2 regions of the Halalkalibacter krulwichiae genome follow, and region 1 is predicted to be linked to the other one. Evidence: a T-box and tRNA genes for the amino acid it is inferred to sense, from the RefSeq annotation. Region 1 holds a T-box; the other holds one or more tRNA genes.
What was found. A T-box is a leader RNA that pairs with one kind of tRNA and senses whether it is charged. The one in region 1 lies ahead of ileS (isoleucine--tRNA ligase), so its partner is inferred to be a tRNA-Ile.
Positions count from the first base shown of each region.

Region 2: it encodes a tRNA-Ile, which carries the amino acid that the T-box ahead of ileS (isoleucine--tRNA ligase) is inferred to sense. The anticodon was not compared.

Region 1 is NZ_CP020814.1:2,748,299-2,760,475, reverse strand. It holds gene sigG (RNA polymerase sporulation sigma factor SigG) at 1-518, shown strand, start outside; gene BkAM31D_RS13910 (YlmC/YmxH family sporulation protein) at 752-1,045, shown strand; gene pgeF (peptidoglycan editing factor PgeF) at 1,275-2,102, shown strand; gene BkAM31D_RS13900 (YggS family pyridoxal phosphate-dependent enzyme) at 2,103-2,783, shown strand; gene BkAM31D_RS13895 (cell division protein SepF) at 2,806-3,273, shown strand; gene BkAM31D_RS13890 (YggT family protein) at 3,290-3,547, shown strand; gene BkAM31D_RS13885 (YlmH family RNA-binding protein) at 3,567-4,340, shown strand; gene BkAM31D_RS13880 (DivIVA domain-containing protein) at 4,445-4,930, shown strand; T-box leader at 5,012-5,228, shown strand; gene ileS (isoleucine--tRNA ligase) at 5,283-8,051, shown strand; gene BkAM31D_RS13870 (TraR/DksA C4-type zinc finger protein) at 8,209-8,859, shown strand; gene lspA (signal peptidase II) at 8,931-9,398, shown strand; gene BkAM31D_RS13860 (RluA family pseudouridine synthase) at 9,398-10,312, shown strand; gene pyrR (bifunctional pyr operon transcriptional regulator/uracil phosphoribosyltransferase PyrR) at 10,514-11,050, shown strand; gene BkAM31D_RS13850 (solute carrier family 23 protein) at 11,178-12,177, shown strand, end outside.
Region 2 is NZ_CP020814.1:330,435-338,548, reverse strand. It holds gene BkAM31D_RS01740 (type III polyketide synthase) at 1-857, opposite strand, end outside; rRNA gene rrf (5S ribosomal RNA) at 1,121-1,236, opposite strand; rRNA gene BkAM31D_RS01730 (23S ribosomal RNA) at 1,340-4,298, opposite strand; tRNA gene BkAM31D_RS01725 (tRNA-Ala) at 4,487-4,562, opposite strand; tRNA gene BkAM31D_RS01720 (tRNA-Ile) at 4,610-4,686, opposite strand; rRNA gene BkAM31D_RS01715 (16S ribosomal RNA) at 4,808-6,362, opposite strand; gene BkAM31D_RS01710 (NCS2 family permease) at 6,728-8,029, opposite strand.

The DNA of each region.
Region 1 (12,177 bases):
TCTCTACATACGCGGTTCCTATGATTATAGGTGAAATTCGCCGTTATTTGAGAGATAATAATCCGATTCGAGTCTCGCGTTCTTTAAGAGATATTGCTTATAAAGCATTACAAGTGCGAGATCAGATTATGTCCGAAAAGAAACGTGAGAAAGAGCCTACAGTGCAAGAGATTGCAAAGGTGTTAGATGTTCCTAAAGAGGATGTTGTTTTTGCATTAGATGCAATTCAAGATCCAGTATCTCTATTTGAGCCAATCTATAATGATGGCGGGGATCCGATATTCGTCATGGACCAAATCAGCGACGAACGGAATAAAGATGTCAATTGGGTAGAAGAAATTGCGTTAAAAGAAGCTATGGTACGTTTGAATGATCGAGAAAAAATGATACTTAATATGAGATTTTTCCAAGGGAAAACACAAATGGAAGTGGCAGATGAAATTGGGATCTCTCAAGCGCAAGTATCCCGTTTAGAAAAAGCAGCTATTCAACAAATGAATAAACATGCTCAAATTTAGCGAGCAAAGTAGATACCTCATCTAGGGTAAATTTTGTTACTAGCACCCATGCTAGGTTACAAAAAGATCCTTACATGAGGTATCTTTTTTTGGGGAAATTTGCTTTAAACCTATGATTAAGGTAAACACAATAAAGCTTCTAGACTGTCAAACGAATCGTTCATATTTGTTGATCGTTCTTGCATATAGTAGAAGACGTACAACTAAGAAATGTAAGAAATGGGGTGGGAGATTTGATGAAAATTTCTGAATTGCAAGTGAAAGACATTGTCAATATGGACAACGGTAAAAGGTTAGGACAGCTAACAGACCTTGATATCAATTTAAAAACTGGAACGATTGAAGCTCTTATTATCAATGCTTCCGGAAAGATGATGGGTCTTTTTGGGAAGGAATCTGAAGAAATCATTATCCCTTGGAAAAATATCATTCGAATTGGATCTGATGTTATTTTAGTTGAAGTACCAAATGTTTATGAGAGAAAACCAGTAAAATTTGAACCTCCTTCGACACCAAGAAACAGGTAATGAAAAGAAAGTCGTTTCTTGTATCAATACACCTGTGCTAAAATAAGGTAAGACCCAATCTTCAAAAGGAAAATTTCCCATTGGAGATTGGGGATACAATAGTTTTTCTTGGTGAGTTACCTAAAGACGGTGCATGCAGTGAAAGAAGCCATCGTCGATAAGCGAAATTCTTATTGAAATCAGGTCAGCCAAGTATTTATTGAAACATGAATTGGGGAGGAATCTATTGGTGGAGGCTTTTGTTCAAGTTAATAATCGCTATGTTACAATCCAACCATGGAGTGAGTCTCGCCCACAACTTGTTGTTGGTTTTACTACAAGAGATGGCGGTACAAGTAAAAGTCCGTTTAGTAGTTTAAATATGGGATTCCATGTTGGTGATGAGTGGGAAAGTGTTTTACAAAACCGACAATTAGTAGCTAATGATTTAAATATATCATTAGAAAATTGGATTGGTACAGAACAAGTACATGAAGCCGATATACAAAAGGTTACAATGGAAGACGCTGGTAAAGGAAGTAGAAGTTTAAAAACAGCTATTGCTCACACAGATGGAATTTACACGAACGAGAAAGATCTTCTCTTAACAAGTCTTTATGCGGACTGTGTTCCACTTTACTTTTATTCACCAAGTCATGAAGTAGTCGGTCTAGCTCATGCAGGTTGGAGAGGGACAGTGAAGAATATTGGAGCTAAGATGGTTCAGGTATTTAAGACACAAGAGAACATTAGAGTAGAAGACATTCATGTGGCAATTGGTCCTTGTATAAGTAAACAAGCTTATGAGGTTGATCAAAAAGTAATAGATGAAGTGACGAAAAGCTTGCCTGTAGACAACGGTAATCTTCCATATGAAACAATTGGGAATAATAAATACCTACTCGACTTACGCGAGATAAACAAAAATCAACTTATTGAAGTAGGAATTCTCCCGGATCATATTATTAATTCTTCTATTTGTACAACTTTGGACACGAGAATGTTTTCTCATAGAGCTGAAAATGGAAAAACAGGAAGAATGATGAGCTTTATTGGAATTAAATCGGTGGTGAAATAAATGGATATAAAAGAGAATTTAACAAATATTGAAAATGCAATCAAGGCATCTTGTGATAAAGTTGGCCGTGATCCAAATACTGTTAACATTGTTGCTGTCACAAAATATGTAAGTGTCGCTACGACTAAAGCAGCTCTAGATAATGGTTTAATACATATTGGTGAAAATCGTGCAGAAGGCGCTCTAGAAAAATGGGAAGAACTAAACGAACGAGGAGTGTGGCATTTTATAGGCTCCCTACAAACACGTAAAGTAAAAAAAATAATAGGGAAATATGAATATCTTCATTCGCTTGATCGATTATCTTTAGCTGAAGAATTGGACAAGCGTTTAAAAGAAGGTCAAAAAATAAAATGTTTTGTGCAAGTTAACGTTTCAGGTGAAGAATCTAAAGCAGGGATTGAACCAAATCATCTGCGAACATTCATTGATCAATTAGCAGACTTTGAAAAAATTCAAGTTGTTGGTTTGATGACGATGGCACCTTTTTATGAAGACCCTGAGTTAACACGCCCTATTTTTAAGCAGCTAAGACAATTAAGAGATGAGATAAAATCATTAAAACTTGACCACGCACCTTGTACCGAACTGTCGATGGGAATGTCAAATGACTATCTAGTGGCTGTGGAAGAAGGGGCGACATTTGTTAGAATTGGGTCAGCTTTAGTTGGACGAGAATAATTCAGAAGAGGGGAGAATATAAATGGGGATGAAATCTCGATTTAAGCGTTTTTTCGAACTTGAGGATGAGTATGAAGAAGTAGAAGAATTTGTGGATAATCGACAAGAGAGTGTAGATTATGAACAGAAGCAAAAACCAAGAAATCAGCAGCAGAATAAGCAACAACCTCAAGCTGTTCCACAAAATGTAGTAAGCTTACAAAGTGTTCAAAAAGGGGCGAAAGTGATTTTACTTGAGCCAAGAACTTATGACGAAGCTCAGGAAATTGCTGATCATTTAAAGAATCGTAAAGCTGTTATTATAAATTTACAACGAATCTCTTATGATCAAGCCAAGCGTATAGTCGATTTTTTAAGTGGAACGGTGTATGCTATTGGTGGAGATATCCAAAAAATTGGTGCTAACATTTTTCTTTGTACCCCAGATAATGTTGATGTAACAGGAACGATTACAGAGATGATGCAAGAGCATTTTGAAGGTAAGTATTAAAAGGTGGTGATTGTTTTTGCAAATGATTGGTGGATTACTTTATAATGCGATTTATATTTACTCATTCTTTATTATAGGCTATATTCTCATGTCTTGGTTCCCTAATGCTAGAGAATCGTCAATAGGCCAATTTATAGGAAGAATTGTGGAGCCTTATTTAGAGCCATTCCGAAGATTTATACCTCCACTTGGTATGATCGACCTTTCTCCAATTGTGGCTATTATCGTTTTACGTATGGCGGGAGTCGGCGTGTTGGCCCTTTTTGGTGCATAAAAGATAGGAGTGAACAACAATTAGTATATACCAACACTTTCGCGAGGAAGAGCGACCATTTGTTGATCAGGTGTTAGAATGGCAAGAAGCTGTTAAGGTCCGCCATCTTGATCGTTTAAGTGATTTTCTAGATCCTAGGCAACAAGAAATTGTTCGTACACTAATTGGACATGATGATGAAGTGAGCCTCTCATTCTCGGGAGGCTCTCCTTTTGCAGAAAGGCAGAGAATGCGCTTAACCCCATCTTATTTAGAAACGACAGAAGACGATTTCCAGTTGAGACTTTTTTCAGTTGATTATCCAGCGAAATTTGTAACATTGGAACATCGAGAAGTTCTGGGTTCTTTAATGAATTTAGGGTTAAAAAGAGATAAATTTGGTGATATTTTCATGTCTGATGATGTTATTCAATGTGTTATAGCATCTGAAATAGCTGATTATGTGCAAGCAAACATTCAAACAATTGGAAAAGCTACTGTTCGGTTGAATCGAATTTCATTATCTGAGCACATTAAGCCTAAAGATGACTGGGAAGAAGCGACTGCGACAGTTTCCTCCATGAGAGTAGATGTAATTGTTGCACAGATGTACAACCTTTCAAGGACAAAAGTATCTCCATTAATTGAAAGAGGTTTAGTGAAAGTTAACTGGAAAATCGTTGATCGACCTGACTTCATCATAAGACAAGGAGACTACATATCTGTTCGTAAATACGGCCGTGCTAAAATCATGGCTATAGAAGGGATGACAAAAAAAGATAAATTCCGGTTACGTTTCGGGAAAAAAAGATAATTAAATTAAAAAAGATGCAGGTTTTTTGTTTTTTCTGTCGAATTGATACGACAACCTGATTTTAAAGATAGCATTTTTGAAATTACAACGTGGAGGTGGCTTGCATGCCTTTAACCCCTTTAGATATTCACAATAAGGAGTTTACAAGAGGATTTCGTGGTTATGATGAAGATGAAGTAAATGAGTTTTTAGATCAAGTCATTAAAGATTACGAAGCAGTACTTAGAGAAAAGAAAGAATTATTTGAGCAAGTTACGGATCTAGATGATAAGCTTGCCCATTTTAAGAATATTGAAGAGACGTTGAATAAATCCATTCTCGTCGCTCAAGAAGCGGCGGAAGAAGTAAGAACAAATGCGCAAAAAGAAGCCCAGTTAATTGTGAAAGAAGCAGAAAAAAATGCGGATCGTATAATTAACGATGCACTTTCTAAATCAAGGAAAGTGATGATTGAGATGGAGGAATTGAAGAAGCAGGCTTCCGTTTATAAAATGCGTTTTAAAATGTTAATTGAAGCACAGCTTGAAATGTTGCAAACGGATGATTGGAATGAAGTAATCGAAGAAGAAGAAGTGTATGAAGAGCGTTAACAGAGATTTATGACTTTTTTCTGGAATTAACTTGCACTTCTTAAATGGCTATCTTATAATGATACTCATTAAAATATGTTAAAAAAGACGATGATAGGGACGAGTACAGTGTATAAAATGTGCTTAGCGATTCAGGGATGGTGAAAGCCTGGACATGTTCACACTAGAAAATCACCCTTAAGTCTTGCACTGAAATGATAGTAGGCTGCAACGAGTTATTCACGTTACGAATCAAGAGTGGAAAGGGGTAATTCCTTTTCAACAGGGTGGTACCACGGGTTAACTTCTCGTCCCTTTTGGGAGAGGAGTTTTTTTGTGTTTTAAAAGTATATCCAAAATGGAGGAAAGTTGAATGGATTATAAAGAAACATTACTAATGCCAAAAACAGAATTCCCAATGAGAGGGAATCTGCCAAATCGTGAACCAGAAAGACAAACTAAATGGAGCGAGATGGATATTTACCAAAAGGTGCAGGAGCGAACTGCTGACCGTCCGTTATTTGTTTTGCATGATGGGCCTCCTTATGCGAATGGTGATATTCACATGGGACACGCATTAAATAAAATTTTGAAAGACATCATTGTCCGTTATAAGTCTATGAGCGGATTTAATGCACCTTATGTTCCAGGTTGGGATACACATGGATTACCAATTGAAACGGCATTAACGAAAAGCGGGAAGGTTAACCGTAAATCTATGAGTGTAGCCGAGTTCCGTAAGTTATGTGAGGAATACGCTCGTAAGCAGATTGATCGACAACGTGAACAGTTTATGCGATTAGGAGTTCGTGGAGATTGGTGGAATCCTTATGTAACTTTAGATAAAGCTTATGAAGCACAACAAATTAAAGTGTTTGGAGAAATGGCAAAGAAAGGCTTTATTTATAAAGGCAAAAAGCCAGTATATTGGTCTCCTTCTTCAGAGTCTGCCCTTGCAGAGGCTGAGATCGAATATAAAGATAAGCGATCTCCTTCTATTTATGTTGCCTTTCAAGTAAGTGACGGTAAAGGCGTTCTTAATGGCGATGAGAATATTATTATTTGGACAACTACCCCTTGGACTATTCCGGCAAACTTAGGAATTGCTGTTCATCCTGATTTGGATTATAACGTGGTTGCTGTTAATAATAAGAAATATGTTGTTGCTGCAGGTTTATTAGAACAACTTGTGAAAGAATTTGAATGGGAAAATCTAGAAGTACTGAAAACGATCAAAGGGACAGAATTAGAATATGTAAAAGCAAAACATCCTATTTATGATCGTGAATCCTTAGTTATGTGTGGAGAGCATGTAACACTAGACGCTGGTACTGGATGTGTACATACAGCTCCTGGGCACGGTGAAGAAGATTTTATCGTTGGTCAAAAATATGGACTAGACGTACTATGTCCAGTTGATGATAAAGGACATATGACTGCTGAGGCCCCTGGGTTTGAAGGATTATTCTACGATGCTGCGAACAAGCCAATTACGGAAAAGTTAGAGGAAGTTGGCGCATTAATGAAGTTAACATTTATTACTCACTCATATGCGCACGATTGGCGTACGAAAAAGCCTGTTATTTATCGTGCGACAGCTCAATGGTTTGCTTCAATTGAAAACTTCCGTGATGAATTGCTTAAAGCAATAGAGGAAGTTGAATGGCTTCCAAAATGGGGAGAAACGCGTTTATTTAATATGGTTCGAGATCGTGGAGATTGGTGTATTTCACGTCAACGTGCTTGGGGAGTACCAATTCCGGTATTCTATGGTGAGAATGGAGAGCCTATTATTACAGATGAAACGATTGATCATGTGTCTTCATTATTCCGTGAACACGGTTCAAATGTTTGGTTTGAATGGGATACGGAGCAGCTTTTACCTGAAGGATTTACTTCTGAACATAGCCCAAATGGCAGATTTACACGTGAAATGGACATTATGGATGTTTGGTTTGATTCTGGTTCTTCTCATCAAGCTGTTCTTGAGGAACGTGATGATCTTCAGCGCCCGGCTGACTTATATTTAGAAGGTTCTGACCAATATCGTGGTTGGTTTAACTCTTCCCTTTCCACAAGTGTGGCGATTACTGGAAAAGCTCCTTATAAAGGTGTATTAAGTCATGGATTTGCGCTTGATGGTGAAGGGCGTAAAATGAGTAAGTCAATTGGAAATGTCGTTGTACCGAATGATGTAATGAAGCAACTAGGGGCAGACATATTACGCTTATGGGTAGCGTCAGTTGATTATCAAGCAGATGTACGAGTGTCAGATAAGATTTTAAAACAAGTGTCTGAATCTTATCGTAAGATACGTAATACATTCCGTTTTCTATTAGGGAATTTACATGATTTTGATCCAGCAAAAGATTATGTTAGTGATCTTAGTGGTGTAGATCTCTTCATGCACGTTAAATTAAATGAAGTCATTGAAAAAGTGAAGCAAGCTTATGATCAATATCAATTTTCGACTGTCTATCATACCATTCATAATTTCTGTACAATTGATTTAAGCTCTTTCTATATGGATTTAGCGAAAGATACGCTTTATATTGAACATGCTGATCACCCAAATCGTCGAGCGATTCAAACGGTGATGTATGAAGCGCTTGTTGCCTTAACTAAATTAGTATCTCCGATTTTAAGTCATACAGCTGATGAAGTGTGGGAGCATATTCCTTCTGTTAAAGAAGAGAGTGTACAATTAACAGACATGCCTGAAGCAAAAGTGTTTGGTGATGTAGAAGAATTAAAGGCGACTTGGAATCATTTTATGGAAGTAAGGGATGATGTTCTAAAAGCTCTTGAACAAGCTCGTAATGAAAAGAAAATTGGTAAGTCTTTAACAGCTTCGATTACGCTTTACACGAGTGGAGAAGTTCGTCAATTGCTTACGAAAATTCCAACCCTTGAGAAGTTATTTATCGTTTCAGATGTTCACTTAGCGGGTGAAGTAAATGAAGCACCAGAAAGTGCTGTTCGATTTGATGATTTAGCGATTGTAGTAGAGCAAGCTGACGGTGAAACATGTGAACGTTGTTGGGTTGTTTCAACAACTGTTGGTTCGAATGAAGAGCATTCTGGGCTATGTTCGTCTTGTGCAGAGACCGTTACGAACTATTATGCAAATATTTCTAAATAATAAGCCTAGATAACATATTCCTGTAGAGCACAAAAAGGTGAAAGCCTTTCTTGTGCTCTGTTTGCTGTTGTTAAATGTTGTGTTGGCTATATCTCCTATTGATGGTCACAATAATAAGGAACGTCACAGACGTCATTTCTTTATTGGGGGAGATGAAATGCAGGACTATACAAAAATTAAAGCAGCTTTACAACAACGTAAAAAAGCTGTAGAAGAACAAATTAATCATCATTTTCAAGAAGAACAAAACCGAACCTTGTCTTTTTCTACTGGTGAATTGTCTCAATATGATAATCACCCTGCAGATGTAGCTACAGATTTATATGAGCGAGAGAAGGATTTTGCATTGCTTGAGAAACTTGAAAGAGAACATGAGGAAATTGAGCATGCACTTGATAAATTTAGTAATGAAACGTTTGGTATTTGTGAAGTAACAGGCCAACAAATTCCTTATGAACGATTAGAGGCTAACCCAGCAGCGCGTACTATAGTAAGTGCAGTCAATAATACAATAACAGATGATCGACCTTCAGAGGAAACAGTCCTGGGAGGATTCAGACGTTATAATTTTGACGGAGATGATGATGAAACGGAATTTGATGCTGAAGATGCGTACCAATCGGTTGCTGAATTTAATGAATTGCCAATGGTATATGAAGATTCATCTCTTGAAGAAACGGGTGAACTAATCGGGTATGTAGAGGAAATTGAAGGATTCTTATCTACAGGGATTGAAGGATATACAGGTGATGAGGATGTAGTCTTTCAGAGAAATGTACACTATGACCAATACTTGAATGGAAAGTAGGGGGCTATCCCCCTCTTTTTATGCTATAATGCTATTCGTATGGAAAGTTGTGGACGAATTGGGGGATACTAATGAAATATTATTTACTTGCGCTAATCGTGATTGTATTTGATCAGATTACAAAGTGGATTGTCGATACTCAAATGGCCATTGGAGAACGAATAACCTTAATAGAAAGATTCCTTTATTTCACTTCTCACCGAAACCAAGGTGCAGCTTTTGGAATTTTACAAGGTCAGATGTGGTTTTTCTATATTGTTACAATTGTAGTGATCGTTGGCATCGTTTATTACATGCAAAAAGAAGCTAAGAGCAGCCGTTTATTTGGAATATCTTTAGGATTAATTCTCGGTGGAGCTATAGGTAATTTCATTGACAGACTATTCCGTGGCGAGGTTGTAGATTTTGTAGATACATACATATTTGGGTATAACTTCCCGATTTTTAATGTCGCAGATGCAGCGCTTTGTATTGGGGTTGGCCTGTTGTTTATTAAAATGATTCAAGATGAACGTCAACAGAAGAAGGAGCAAAAGTAATGGAGCGTTTCGAATGGAAAGTTACAAAAGAACAGAAGCAAATACGAATTGATAAATTGCTTACTGTATTGAATGATGAGTGGTCACGTACACAAATTCAACAGTGGGTAAAAGATGAAGCAATTATGATCAATGGGAAAAGAGTAAAAAGTAATTACAAAGTTGAAGAAGGTGACCAAATCACTCTTCAAATTCCGGAGCCGGAAGCATTAGAAATTGAAGCTGAAAATATCCCTATAGATATTGTTTATGAGGATCGTGATGTGGCTGTCGTTAATAAACCACGAGGAATGGTTGTTCACCCTGCTCCAGGGCATTACAGTGGTACACTTGTAAATGCCTTAATGTATCACTGTAACGACTTATCTGGGATTAATGGAGTCATTAGACCAGGGATTGTCCATCGTATCGATAAGGATACATCTGGCTTAATTATGGTAGCAAAAAATGACCAAGCACATGAATCGTTGGTAGAACAATTAAAAGCTAAAACAACACGTAGAATTTATAAGGCGGTTGTTCATGGTGTAATTCCTCATCAGCATGGCACAATTGATGCTCCGATTGGCAGAGATAAAAAAGATCGACAAAACATGACCGTGACAGAAGAAAATAGTCGTGATGCAGTCACTCATTTTACTGTACTGGAGAGTTTTGACAACTACACCTATGTGCAATGTGAATTAGAAACAGGACGTACACATCAAATTAGAGTTCATATGAAATATATCGGTTATCCTTTAGTAGGAGATCCTAAATATGGCCCAAAGAGAAAGTCTTTTGATATAGAGGGTCAAGCACTTCATGCAGCGGTACTAGGGTTTACACACCCTAAAACAGGAGAAGAAATGACATTTGAAGCAGACCTTCCCAAAGACATGGTCGACTTGCTGCATGTTCTAAGAACAAAATAATGATTGACAGAACAAAGTAACTGATGCATAATAAATGAGAACTTAATAGTCCTTTAACTACAGTCCCGTGAGGCTGAGAAGGAAAACGAACGGAAGCAGCAGATGCAATCTGTCTGTACTTACTAACGTCTTTTATCCTCTCTGTCTTTATAAGGACAGAGAGGTTTTTCGTTTTCCAGTCAAATTATGGAGGTGGAAAAGATGTCGAGAGTGATTCTTGATGAACAAGCAATTAGAAGAGCAACTACGCGAATTGCACACGAAATTATTGAACACAATAAAGGAATCGATGATTGTGTACTAATCGGGATTAAGACACGTGGAATTTACCTTGCGAAACGTTTAGCAGAAAGAATTGAACAAATCGAAGGTGCATCAATTCCAGTCGGAGAAATTGACATTACTTTGTACCGTGATGATTTAACAGTGAAGTCTGACAATAAAGAGCCTATCATTCAGGGTACGGATATCCCTGTGGACATAAGTGGTCGAAAAGTTATCTTAGTAGATGATGTTTTGTATACAGGTCGTACAGTAAGAGCAGGACTAGATGCACTCATTGATATAGGAAGACCAGGTCAAATTCAGCTTGCCGTCTTAATTGACCGTGGACACCGTGAGCTGCCAATTCGCCCAGATTATGTTGGTAAAAACGTGCCTACTTCAAAAAGTGAAAAGATCGTCGCAAAGCTAAACGAAGTAGACGCAATAGACGAAGTCACTATTGAACAAAAATAATAAATACCTCTTTAAAGTAGTCCCGTGAGGCTACAAAGAGGCTCACGAATCCTGTTTTTGCGGGAGAAGTGTAGACCTCTTTGCCTTAAGCGGAGAGGTCTTTTTCATAGTATTAGGAGGAACAACAATGACAACACAGAGAAAAGAAGTTGGAATAAATGAAATCCCAAGGTTTGACAAATGGCTTGTTCTAAGCTTGCAACATTTGTTTGCAATGTTTGGAGCAACCATACTTGTGCCGTACTTAGTAGGTCTAAGTCCGGCAGTTGCCTTACTTTCAAGCGGATTAGGAACGATCGCATATTTACTTATTACAAGAGGGCAAGTTCCTGCATATCTAGGATCATCATTCGCTTTCATTGCACCGATCATCGCAGCTCAAACGATGAGCGGACCAGAAGGAGCGATGCTTGGAAGTTTTTTAGCAGGACTTGTCTACGGATTTGTTGCTCTGCTAATTAAGACAAGTGGAGTTAATTGGATTATGAAAATTCTACCTCCAATTGTAGTAGGACCAGTCATTATCGTAATTGGATTAGGGTTAGCTGGTGTAGCCATTGATATGGCAATGAATGATCCTGTGACGGAATCTTACAGCACAACTCATTTTATCGTTGCCCTTATTACATTAACGATTACGATACTAGCAACAATGTTCTTTAAAGGATTCTTTAGTCTAGTTCCCATCATGTTTGGAATTATCGGTGGTTATCTAAGTGCGTACTTTTTCGGATTGGTTGATTTTACAGCAGTACATGAAGCAAAGTGGTTTGCAGTACCGGACTTGATGGTGCCATTTGTCACATATACACCGGTCTTTTCGATTGAGATAGCTTATATAATGGTACCTATTGCAATTGTAACGATTGCTGAGCACATTGGTGACCAAATGGTACTGAGTAAAGTTGTTGGAAAGAATTTTATTGAGAAACCAGGCTTACATCGTTCAATCTTAGGTGACGGAGCTGCGACAATAATCGCATCATTCATTGGTGGGCCTCCAAACACCACTTACGGAGAAAACATTGGGGTCTTGGCAATTACTAGAGTGTTCAGTGTCTTTGTAATAGCTGGTGCTGCTGTCATGGCAATCTTGTTCGCTTTTGTAGGGAAATTTGCCGCACTCA
Region 2 (8,114 bases), 2.2 Mb from region 1:
TGGGCAATAAATGCTGACAGTTGCTCTATACTGATATCTTGCTTATTGAGAAAACCAGTTACATTGGGTTCAAGCCATTCCTTTATAATTGTCGGAATGTCTCTAGAAAACACTACATGTAAACCACTGTCCTTAACATCCCAGCCCATAACATCTTCAGAATTAGGCATAAGCGTTGACTGTGTGGCAACAATCGTCGGCCTAATAGGTGTCTTTAAATGACTTATAAGAGAAGAACCGTCTCCAGCAATGACCGCACAAGCTATTCCATCGGCAAACAAAGAAGTTCCGACGAGGTTACTTTTTGAGCGATCATTTCTCTGAAACGTTAAACTACACAACTCAACGCAAACGACTAACACATTCTCTTCAGGGTACGCTCTACAATACTCATACGCACGACTAATCCCTGCAGCTCCTCCCGCACACCCAAGTCCCCACAAAGGAATCCTTTTTGTGTGAGAAGTAAAAGGTAAATTATTCATAATGCGTGCATCTAAGCTTGGAGTAGACATCCCAGAACTTGAAACGAGTACAATAGCATCAATATTTTTTATATCGATTGATTTCTTTAAAAAGTGGTCATTTATTAAACATTTCTTAATTGCTTCAGTGCTAAAGGAAGTCGCTAACTTAATATACAAATCATTTTTTTCCTTCAAACTATGATCTTGTTCAAACCATTCAATTGGTACAGCAAAATGTCGCTCTTCAATTTGACCATTTTGAAACACCTTTAATAATCGTTCAATATCTTGAAAGTCTTCATTAAAGAGTTCTCTTGCAAATTCAGTTGTCGTCTCTTGATCTAGTGTATGTGGGGGGTTAAACGTACTAACGGAAATAATTGAAGGCATTCTATTACACCTACCCCTTCTATTCTGTAACGTTAGATTCACCAAATTTTAGAAATTCATACATTCAATTTGAAGTAAAAAACTCTCTCTTAAATATTAAGAGATTTGTTATTTTTCTCTTTCTCCTTTATGAGGTATGTCATAGCTGGCAAAAGCCATCAAGGGGATTTTATTTTAAAGAGGAGTGATAAAATAGGACTTCTAAAATAACGCTTTTTTCTATATACAAAAAAAAGCACAATCCATTGGATTGTACTTTATCAGCCTGGCAACGTCCTACTCTCACAGGGGGAAGCCCCCAACTACCATCGGCGCAGAAGAGCTTAACGACCGTGTTCGGCATGGGAACGGGTGTGACCTCTTCGCTATCGCCACCAGACTATTTATTGAACATCGGATTCTCCTCAGAGTATCTTCGTTCACATTTGAGAAATGGTTCTCTCAAAACTAGATAATGCGTAATAGAAACTCAAGAATATATATTGGATAAGTCCTCGACCGATTAGTATCTGTCAGCTCCACGTGTCGCCACGCTTCCACACCAGACCTATCAACCTCATCATCTCTAAGGGGTCTTACTGGATTAACTCCATGGGAAATCTCATCTTGAGGGGGGCTTCATGCTTAGATGCTTTCAGCACTTATCCCGTCCACACGTAGCTACCCAGCTATGCTCCTGGCGGAACAACTGGTACACCAGCGGTGTGTCCATCCCGGTCCTCTCGTACTAAGGACAGCTCCTCTCAAATTTCCTACGCCCGCGACGGATAGGGACCGAACTGTCTCACGACGTTCTGAACCCAGCTCGCGTACCGCTTTAATGGGCGAACAGCCCAACCCTTGGGACCTACTTCAGCCCCAGGATGCGATGAGCCGACATCGAGGTGCCAAACCTCCCCGTCGATGTGGACTCTTGGGGGAGATAAGCCTGTTATCCCCAGGGTAGCTTTTATCCGTTGAGCGATGGCCCTTCCATGCGGAACCACCGGATCACTAAGCCCGACTTTCGTCCCTGCTCGACTTGTAGGTCTCGCAGTCAAGCTCCCTTTTGCCTTTGCACTCTACGAATGATTTCCAACCATTCTGAGGGAACCTTTGGGCGCCTCCGTTACTGTTTAGGAGGCGACCGCCCCAGTCAAACTGCCCACCTGACACTGTCCCTGAACCGGATCACGGCTCGAGGTTAGAATGTCAGCACAGTCAGGGTAGTATCCCACCGACGCCTCCACGTAAGCTGGCGCTCACGCTTCCAAGGCTCCTACCTATCCTGTACAAACTGTACCAACATCCAATATCAAGCTACAGTAAAGCTCCATGGGGTCTTTCCGTCCTGTCGCGGGTAACCTGCATCTTCACAGGTACTATAATTTCACCGGGTCTCTCGTTGAGACAGTATCCAAATCGTTACACCATTCGTGCGGGTCGGAACTTACCCGACAAGGAATTTCGCTACCTTAGGACCGTTATAGTTACGGCCGCCGTTTACTGGGGCTTCAATTCAGAGCTTCTCGCGAACGATAACCCCTCCTCTTAACCTTCCAGCACCGGGCAGGTGTCAGCCCCTATACTTCGCCTTGCGGCTTCGCAGAGACCTGTGTTTTTGCTAAACAGTCGCTTGGATCTTTTCACTGCGGCTCTCTCGGGCTTGCACCCTAATAGAGCACCCCTTCTCCCGAAGTTACGGGGTCATTTTGCCGAGTTCCTTAACGAGAGTTCTCCCGAGCGTCTTAGAATTCTCTTCTCGCCTACCTGTGTCGGTTTGCGGTACGGGCACCTCTCACCTCGCTAGAGGCTTTTCTAGGCAGTGTAGGATCAGGAACTTCGGTACTAATATTTCCCTCGCCATCACAGCTCAGCCTTTATGGAAAGCGGATTTGCCTACTTTCCAGCCTAACTGCTTGGACGCGCATATCCATCAGCGCGCTTACCCTACCTTTCTGCGTCCCCCCATTGCTCAAACGGTGAGGAGGTGGTACAGGAATTTCAACCTGTTGTCCATCGCCTACGCCTTTCGGCCTCGGCTTAGGTCCCGACTGACCCTGAGCGGACGAGCCTTCCTCAGGAAACCTTGGGCTTTCGACGGAGGGGATTCTCACCCCTCACTCGCTACTCATACCGGCATTCTCACTTCTAAGCGCTCCACCAGTCCTCTCGGTCTGACTTCGCTGCACTTAGAACGCTCCCCTACCACTGACACCAGAAGGTGTCAATCCATAGCTTCGGTGATACGTTTAGCCCCGGTACATTTTCGGCGCAGAGTCACTCGACCAGTGAGCTATTACGCACTCTTTAAATGGTGGCTGCTTCTAAGCCAACATCCTGGTTGTCTGGGCAACTCCACATCCTTTTCCACTTAACGTATACTTTGGGACCTTAGCTGATGGTCTGGGCTGTTTCCCTCTTGACTACGGATCTTAGCACTCGCAGTCTGACTCCCGAGGATAAGTATTTGGCATTCGGAGTTTGACTGAATTCGGTAATCCTGTGGGGACCCCTAGTCCAATCAGTGCTCTACCTCCAATACTCTTCCCTCGAGGCTAGCCCTAAAGCTATTTCGGGGAGAACCAGCTATTTCCGAGTTCGATTGGCATTTCACCCCTACCCACACCTCATCCCCGCACTTTTCAACGTGCGTGGGTTCGGGCCTCCATTCAGTGTTACCTGAACTTCACCCTGGACATGGGTAGATCACACGGTTTCGGGTCTACGACCACGTACTAGGGTAATGTATTCATTACCCACTGCGCCCTATTCAGACTCGCTTTCGCTGCGGCTCCGCCTATTCAGCTTAACCTTGCACGGGATCGTAACTCGCCGGTTCATTCTACAAAAGGCACGCTGTCACCCGTAAATGGGCTCCAACTAGTTGTAGGCACACGGTTTCAGGATCTCTTTCACTCCCCTTCCGGGGTGCTTTTCACCTTTCCCTCACGGTACTGGTTCACTATCGGTCACTAGGGAGTATTTAGCCTTGGGAGATGGTCCTCCCGGATTCCGACGGGGTTTCACGTGTCCCGCCGTACTCAGGATACGTCTCGGAGAGACGGGCATTTCGGCTACAGGGCTGTTACCTTATACTGCGGATCTTTCCAGATCGCTTCACCTATGCTCGTCTTTTGTAACTCCGTATGAGACGTCCTACAACCCCAAGAGGCAAGCCTCTTGGTTTGGGCTGTTTCCGTTTCGCTCGCCGCTACTTAGGAAATCGCATTTGCTTTCTCTTCCTCTGGGTACTTAGATGTTTCAGTTCCCCAGGTCTGCCTCCTCATACCCTATGTATTCAGGTATGGGTACCATCCCATTACGGATGGTGGGTTCCCCCATTCGGATATCCTCGGATCAAAGCTTACTTACAGCTCCCCGAGGCGTTTCGCCGTTCGTCGCGTCCTTCTTAGGCTCCTAGTGCCAAGGCATCCACCGTGCGCCCTTCATAACTTAACCAAATTAAAAAGGTATTTCGGATGTGATTTTTCAAAAATCACTTGAATTCTTGACATGCTCGTTTGATCTTCTCTTATAAATAAGATACCGATAAAACTAACATTGTTTCTATTTGCATTATCTAGTTTTCAAAGAACCAGTTTACTAATTAGAATACAATTCTCATCAGTAAACACTAAAGTATATTTTGGTGGAGCCTAGCGGGATCGAACCGCTGACCTCCTGCGTGCAAGGCAGGCGCTCTCCCAGCTGAGCTAAGGCCCCAAATAAAAACGTCCATATAAAACAAACGTTTAATTAAATTCTTATAATGGTGGGCCTAAGTGGACTCGAACCACCGACCTCACGCTTATCAGGCGTGCGCTCTAACCAGCTGAGCTATAGGCCCATACGACTTTTTTATCGAGTTAACTAACTTAATAGAGAGTTTTGAGCCCTCTCAAAACTGAACAAAAGACCAAAGCATCAAACAACCGAAGTTGTTCGTCGACTAGAGTATTACTCCATAGAAAGGAGGTGATCCAGCCGCACCTTCCGATACGGCTACCTTGTTACGACTTCACCCCAATCATCTGTCCCACCTTAGGCGGCTAGCTCCCAAAAGGGTTACTCCACCGACTTCGGGTGTTACAAACTCTCGTGGTGTGACGGGCGGTGTGTACAAGGCCCGGGAACGTATTCACCGCGGCATGCTGATCCGCGATTACTAGCAATTCCGGCTTCATGTAGGCGAGTTGCAGCCTACAATCCGAACTGAGAATGGCTTTATGAGATTGGCTCGACCTCGCGGTTTTGCTGCTCTTTGTACCATCCATTGTAGCACGTGTGTAGCCCAGGTCATAAGGGGCATGATGATTTGACGTCATCCCCACCTTCCTCCGGTTTGTCACCGGCAGTCACCTTAGAGTGCCCAACTAAATGCTGGCAACTAAGATCAAGGGTTGCGCTCGTTGCGGGACTTAACCCAACATCTCACGACACGAGCTGACGACAACCATGCACCACCTGTCACTTATGTCCCCGAAGGGAAATCCCTATCTCTAGGGAGGGCATAAGGATGTCAAGACCTGGTAAGGTTCTTCGCGTTGCTTCGAATTAAACCACATGCTCCACTGCTTGTGCGGGCCCCCGTCAATTCCTTTGAGTTTCAACCTTGCGGTCGTACTCCCCAGGCGGAGTGCTTAATGTGTTAACTTCGGCACTAAGGGCATCGAAACCCCTAACACCTAGCACTCATCGTTTACGGCGTGGACTACCAGGGTATCTAATCCTGTTTGCTCCCCACGCTTTCGCGCCTCAGCGTCAGTTACAGACCAGAGAGTCGCCTTCGCCACTGGTGTTCCTCCACATATCTACGCATTTCACCGCTACACGTGGAATTCCACTCTCCTCTTCTGTACTCAAGTCTCCCAGTTTCCAATGACCCTCCACGGTTGAGCCGTGGGCTTTCACATCAGACTTAAAAGACCGCCTGCGCGCGCTTTACGCCCAATAATTCCGGACAACGCTTGCCACCTACGTATTACCGCGGCTGCTGGCACGTAGTTAGCCGTGGCTTTCTGGTTAGGTACCGTCAAGGTACCGCCCTATTCGAACGGTACTTGTTCTTCCCTAACAACAGAGCTTTACGAACCGAAATCCTTCATCACTCACGCGGCGTTGCTCCGTCAGACTTTCGTCCATTGCGGAAGATTCCCTACTGCTGCCTCCCGTAGGAGTCTGGGCCGTGTCTCAGTCCCAGTGTGGCCGATCACCCTCTCAGGTCGGCTACGCATCGTCGCCTTGGTAAGCCATTACCTTACCAACTAGCTAATGCGCCGCGGGCCCATCCTGTAGTGATAGCCGGAGCCATCTTTTATTCTGAGACCATGAGGTCTCAGATGTTATCCGGTATTAGCACCGATTTCTCGATGTTATCCCAGTCTACAGGGCAGGTTGCCCACGTGTTACTCACCCGTCCGCCGCTAACGTCATAAGAGCAAGCTCTTAATCAGTCCGCTCGACTTGCATGTATTAGGCACGCCGCCAGCGTTCGTCCTGAGCCAGGATCAAACTCTCCATAAAAGTGTTTGATTTGTGCTCAAATCGTATCGCTAACGATACTTCATTGTGATTTTGCGAAATCACTTAAAATTGACGAGATATCATGTATCTCTTTCGCTTGGCTTTTGTTCAGTTTTCAAAGAACTCGACGTCGCTCATTGGCGGCTTTTATATGTTAACAAACTTAAGTCAGTAAGTCAACAACTTTTTTTCGCGGTCATTCTAGTCATTTCGACTTCGTTCGCGACAACGAAATTAAATATACCATCTATCTATATATGCGTCAATAGATTTTTTTATTTTTTATTACACTTTTTATCAATGGTGAAACGTTCGCCTAATAAAAAGCAACTTCTTAAAAAAGAAGTTGCTTTACAAACATATCCCTATTCAGATAAGAAACCGAAGTAGGCTAAGAAGACAAAGAATAACACGTACATGATCGGATGAATTTCCTTCCCTCTTCCTTTAGCTAACATCGTTATCGGATATAAGATGAACCCCATCGCGATCCCTGTTGCAATACTAGATGTCAACGGCATAGTTACAATAGTCACAAACGCAGGAACAGCCACTTCAAATTTTTTCCAATCGATCAACCCTAAAGAAGATGCCATCAAAATCCCAACAACAATTAAAGCAGGTGCTGTCACTTGTTCCGTCACAACCGCTAATAACGGCGAGAAGAAAAGTGCAACAAGGAACAATACTGATGTAACAACAGAAGTAAAACCAGTACGACCTCCAGCAGCAACACCAGAAGCAGATTCAACATAAGCTGTTGTAGTTGAAGTACCTAACAACGCCCCAATTGATGTAGCACTTGAATCTGCCAATAAAGCTTTGCCGGCACGAGGAAGCTTATTATCCTTCACAAAACCAGCTTGATTAGCCACTGCATAAAGAGTGCCTGCTGTATCAAAGAAGTCAACAAACAAGAAAGTTAAAACTACCACGAGCAATTGCACTGTAAACACGCTGCCCCAATCAATTCTGAAAGCTTCAAGGAAAGTCGGCGCTAAACTAGGAACCGCCCCAACTACTCGATCCGGCGTATCAATTACACCTGTGATCATTCCTAAAAGTGCTGTAGCAACCATCCCGTAGAAGATACCGCCGTTAAAACCTCTAACCAATAACACAACTGTAATGATAATTCCAAAAATGGCAATAAGCGTTGGACCCGTTAGCAAATCACCTAAACCAACCGCTGTCGCTTCATCCGGTACGATAATCCCCGCGCCCTTTAAACCAATAAAAGCAATGAATAAACCAATACCTGCAGCTGCAGCATATTTTAATTCAGCCGGGATGGCATTAATAATAATTTCACGAACTTTAAATACTGTAATTAGGATAAAAATAATACCTGAAATAAATACTCCGAATAACGCAACCTGCCAATCAATCCCTAAACCTAAAACAACCGAATAAGCAAAGAAAGCATTTAGCCCCATTCCTGGCGCTAAAGCAATCGGATACTTAGCAACAACACCCATAATCATCGTACCAATAGCAGCTGCTAGTGCTGTAGCTGTAAACACAGCTCCAAGATCCATACCAGCATCAGCTAAAATCATTGGATTTACAAATAAAATATATGCCATTGATAGAAATGTAGTTAAGCCCGCGATTGACTCTCTCCGGTAATTTGTACCATGTTCTTTAAAACCAAAATATCGATCCATGCTGTTTCCTCCATAAGTTTAGACTTACTCGTAATATAAACAAAAAAAGCTTCCAATTCATCACGCTTGGAAGCTTAACTGACAA